DNA from 2 places in the Paenibacillus sp. UNC217MF genome. Region 2 is predicted to be linked to the other one. Evidence: predicted binding sites of a transcription regulator. Region 2 holds the regulator's gene; the other holds the start of a gene.

Region 1 (2,484 bases), 280 kb from region 2:
TGCGTTATGAAGTGGCAGCTGTCAATCATAATTTCTCGGCAGAGCTTCCGGATAGTCATGGCAACACTGTTCGATTTCTTGATAGAGATGCTATTTTGATCCGCACAAGCAGCAAGCTTAAGATCGTTCAAAAGACTGAAGCAAATTTCAATACGAATCTTGTTATTCAAATTGGTGGGCAACCTTTTGTAGTGGTACGAGGATGGTCTTCCATTGGTGTGTGTTGGCATGGACGTACATTTAGAATCATTAATACTCATTTGGAACCACTCTCTCCAGCTATACAGGTTGCACAAGCACAGGAGATTATTGATGGGCCAGGAAATAGCCAGCTTCCCTTGATTGTTACAGGGGACTTGAATTCAAATGCAGATGGGACCGGAACCCCCACCTACGGCTTATTTTTAGCAGATGGTTTCCATGACACGTGGGTAGAAGTCGGTAAAGGCAATGGATTTACTTGCTGTCAAGACGCCGACCTATTGAATAATCAATCTTCCTTACTCTCAAGAATCGACTACATTCTTTTCAAAAATGGATGGATACCCCTCAAGGCAGATAATGCTGGAGAGAAGCAGCAAGATCGAACCGAAACAGGACTGTGGCCTTCCGATCATGCGGGAGTTTCCGCAGCATTAAAGCTGAACAAAAATTGTTACTAATCTAGATTGGACAGAATACTCTTCAACAGAGGCATTTTCAATGAGCATCCCTCCTCAGAACGGGCATGCGCTCATGAAAATGCCTTTTTATTCACCTATTTCAATGAGTGACATCCCTTCCAAAGTACTCCAATTACAAATGAATTCAAGCGTACTGCTTATCACACAGCTCGAAGGAATCAAGTGCAGAAATCAGAATTACCAATATTTACGCATGATAAATATGATAAAAATCACCTTCTATTGTGAAATACATCACAAACACTAGGTTGAAAGTAGATTAAAATTGAAATGAACATCAACACATACCCTTTCAGCACGAAACAGCACCCAAAATAGCCGTCAGTCAATAACGGGAAAATTGGAGTACATAGCCACCCCAACATCTGGTTTGCTTCGTCTGATTTTATTCTGGGTATTGAAACTATGTTCATTTATAAAGAGATAGAAAGTGGAGGGTTTCACATGAGAAAGAAAGCTACAGCAACAATGATTCTTCTTCTGTCGATCATGCTTATCATCGCAGGATGCGGTGGTAATGGGAACAAGACGCAGGGTCAAGACAACGCAGCAAAAACGGAGAAACCAGAAACAGAAGCTGTGTCCGGCGCTTCTAAAGCGAGCTATACCCCTATCGATCAACTGAAAGACAAATATGATATCATCATCATCGGTGCTGGCGGAGCGGGAATGACTGCTGCTCTTGAGGCCAAAGCCAAAGGCATGAATCCCGTTATTTTCGAAAAAATGCCAGCAGCCGGCGGAAATACGATGAAATCCTCTTCGGGTATGAATGCATCTCAAACCAAGTTCCAAAAAGAGCAAGGCATTCAAGACAATAACGACCTCTTCTTCGAACAAACATTAAAAGGTGGTCACGGTACGAACGACAAAGAAATGCTTCGTTACTTCGTAGACAATTCCGCAAGCGCAATCGACTGGTTGGATTCCATTGGCATTCGCTTGAACAACCTTACGATTACTGGCGGTATGAAGGAAAAACGTACACACCGTCCTGAAGACGGATCTGCTGTTGGACAATATCTCGTCAGCGGCTTGGTCAAGAATGTACAGTCCAAAGGAATTCCGGTTTTCGTAAATGCGAAAGTTACTGATATTACAGAAAAAGACGGAAAAGTGAACGGCGTTAAAGTCCTCTTCGAAGAGAAGGATGAGAAGAACATTGCCGCAAACGCAGTTGTTGTCACAACAGGCGGTTATGGTGCTAACATGGACATGATCTCCTCTGTTCGCCCTGATTTGAAAGGTCTCGTAACAACGAACCAAATCGGCAGCACTGGTGACGGCATTACGATGATTGAGAAGCTCGGCGGCGTAACTGTAGATATGGATCAAATTCAGGTTCACCCTACTGTACAGCAAGAGAAGTCCTATCTTATCGGGGAAGCAGTTCGCGGTGAAGGTGCAATCTTGGTTGATAAAGACGGCAAACGATTCACGAACGAGCTGGATACTCGCGATAACGTAACGGCAGCAATTAATAAACTGTCTGACAAAGCAGCTTACCTTGTATTTGATTCTGGCGTGAAATCCCGTGCAAAAGCTATTCAACAATACGACAAAATGGGATTTGTCATCCAAGGTGAAACGGTTGAAGATTTGGCCAAAGTAATGGGCGTTCCGGGCGACCAGCTCAAAGCTACACTTGATACATGGAACGGCGCGGTGAAAGACAAAAAAGATGCTGAATTCGGCAGAACAACAGGCATGGACAACGAATTGTCCGCTGGACCATTCTATGCAATCAAAATTGCTCCTGGTATCCACTACACAATGGGCGGCGTAAAAGTCAACACAAACA
Region 2 (2,484 bases):
CTGACATATGCGTGTGCAATGGCAAATCCAGATCATGAGCAGCCTGTACGAAGCTCTCAATAAAGGCTGGAGGACAAGTATACGGAGCATGCGGCGCCATAATCGTACGAATGCGGCCATCTGCCTTCCCATTCCAATCCTTCGCGAATTGAATCGCCTCATTCAGCTTCTCGCGCTGTACATCCTCTGGGCATAAGCCAATCGCACCGCGCATAAGCGATGCACGGATACCGGATTGCTCACATACCTTCGCTACTTCGTCCATGTAGTCATACATATCTACGAAGGTTGTTGTACCGCCCTTCAGCATTTCGATCACAGACAGAGCTGTTCCCCAATAGACATCATTGGCCGTGAACTTGCCTTCCATTGGCCACATTTTCTCCTGCAGCCATGTCTGAAGCGCCAAGTCATCCCCATACCCACGAAGCAGAGACATTGCAGCATGCCCGTGTGTATTAACAAGGCCTGGAATGAAAAATAGACCTTTGCCATCGATGATTTCAGCATCAGCTGCTGCATATTGCTCAGGCAGCTCCGATCCAATATGAACGATGCGATCATTCTCAACAACCATGAACCCATGGAATGAGGACTGCTTCGCAGTTGGAGACAAATCGGCGAACATGCCATTTTTAATAATGATTCGGTGTGTCATTCGGCGGGTACTTCCTTTCCATTATCAGATAAATAATAGGCCAAACTGAACAAATCCGTTGTAAAATCGGCAGTATGCACACGGATATTCGAAGGAACCCTCAAAATGACAGGCGCAAAGTTCAAGATCGCTTCTACTCCCGCCTCTACAAATTGATCAGCTACATACTGAGCTTCTGTAGCAGGAACCGTGATAATCCCGATACGGATTTGCTTCTCGCGTACCGTCGTAATTAGGTCAGACATCGGCTGAACTTTCAGGTTATTTATCTCGGTATTGATTTTGGATTCCTGTGCATCGAACACTGCAACGATCTTCATATTATCTTTCAAGTATACGGTGTAGTTACAGAGTGCGTGACCTAATTTACCTGCACCGACCAATCCAACATGGATAACTTGATCCAGTTTCAAAATATGTCTGATTTGTTGAATCAAATACGATACATCATACCCAATGCCCTTGCGGCCGAAGTCGCCGAAATACGCTAGATCCTTCCGAATTTGCGCAGGATTCAAGTTCAGCTTCTGTCCCAAATCTTGAGAAGAAACTGTGAGCACTTCTCGCTGCTTCAATTCCAATAGATGGCGTAAATACACGGGTAATCGCCGAACGACAGCTTCTGATATCTTTAGTGCTTTCATTCTAACAAGCCCCTCTCATCGCTCTCCAATGCCTCTTTGATTATGGTCTAGCCACGTATCAATACGTGGTACAAGTTGTTCTGTTGCCATATGCTCCATTTTTGGGCCAGGCAGCGAGTAAAGAAAATGTTTGCCGTAGCTTGTCTCTATTACACGAGTGTCATAAATGATGACAATTCCCTTATCCTGCGTCGTACGCACAAGGCGGCCGAATCCTTGCTTGAAGCGAATTACAGCCTGTGGGACGGAATATTTGCGGAATGGATTCTGATTCATCCGCTTCAGCCGATCGCACTTCGCTTCCACGAGTGGATGATTCGGTGGCTGGAATGGCAGCCGTACAATCGCAAGACATGTCAACGCATCTCCTGGAATATCAACGCCTTCCCAGAAGCTGCTCGTTCCTAGCAGGACTGAATTCGGCTGATCTCGGAATCGGCGTGTCAGCTTGCTTCGGTTGCCGCTGTCAATCCCTTGTCCCAGCACTTGAATGCCATGCAGGCTAAGCGCCTCCTTCAGCGGTTCATACACATCCCGCAGCATGCGGTATGACGTGAATAAGACAAGCATACGTCCTTCTGTTACCTTGGCTACATCAGCCAAGGACTGCATCAGCGTCGAGTTAAACTTGGCATCTGATGCTCCCTTCACACTAGGGAAGTCACGCGGGATGACAACAAGTGCTTGTTCCCGGTAGTTGAACGGCGACGGAAGTATGACCGTATTTAGACGGCCATCCCGCTGCGCATCCTTCAAGCCAAGCTGTTCAGCTACGAATTGGAATGATTTATCAACGGACAATGTAGCCGAAGTTAAGATTACGCTCTTCTTCGGCTCGAAGAAGTATCGCTTCAGCGCTTCGCTTACATCGACAGGGACCGCATACATTTGCATTGATTTATGCTTGTATTGGAGATTGCCTTCCATCCAGTAGACGGTATCCGCATCCTTGCCTTGCATAAATTCACGGAATTCATCGCGAAGCTGCCCTATGTCCTTGAATAAACCTGTCACATCAGCCGTGACGCCCTGCACTTCATCATCATCATAATCCTTCCATTCATTGACGAGCTTCTCCCCCGAACGAACAATATCACTTAAACGCGTGTGAATATCGCCTTCGAGCTCCGATACGGAGCTCCATCCATCAGGACGATTGCCAGATGGCAGCCGGAGAACAGC

The links. The regulator Rex, encoded in region 2, represses fermentation and respiration genes when NADH is low (regulators of the CRP and FNR family bind a similar motif). The targets are predictions, from matches to a motif close to TTGTGAAATATTTCACAA.
Region 1: BP95_RS0118760 (flavocytochrome c) is a predicted target of Rex. The motif match lies at 906-923, and genes of this name have one in related genera.

Annotation. Positions count from the first base shown of each region.
Region 1 covers NZ_KK366027.1:617,832-620,315, forward strand. Annotated here, with positions in the region: gene BP95_RS0118750 (endonuclease/exonuclease/phosphatase family protein) at 1-662, shown strand, start outside; gene BP95_RS0118760 (flavocytochrome c) at 1,128-2,484, shown strand, end outside.
Region 2 covers NZ_KK366027.1:901,773-904,256, forward strand. Annotated here, with positions in the region: gene BP95_RS0120005 (amidohydrolase) at 1-658, opposite strand, end outside; gene BP95_RS0120010 (redox-sensing transcriptional repressor Rex) at 655-1,302, opposite strand; gene dinG (ATP-dependent DNA helicase DinG) at 1,318-2,484, opposite strand, start outside.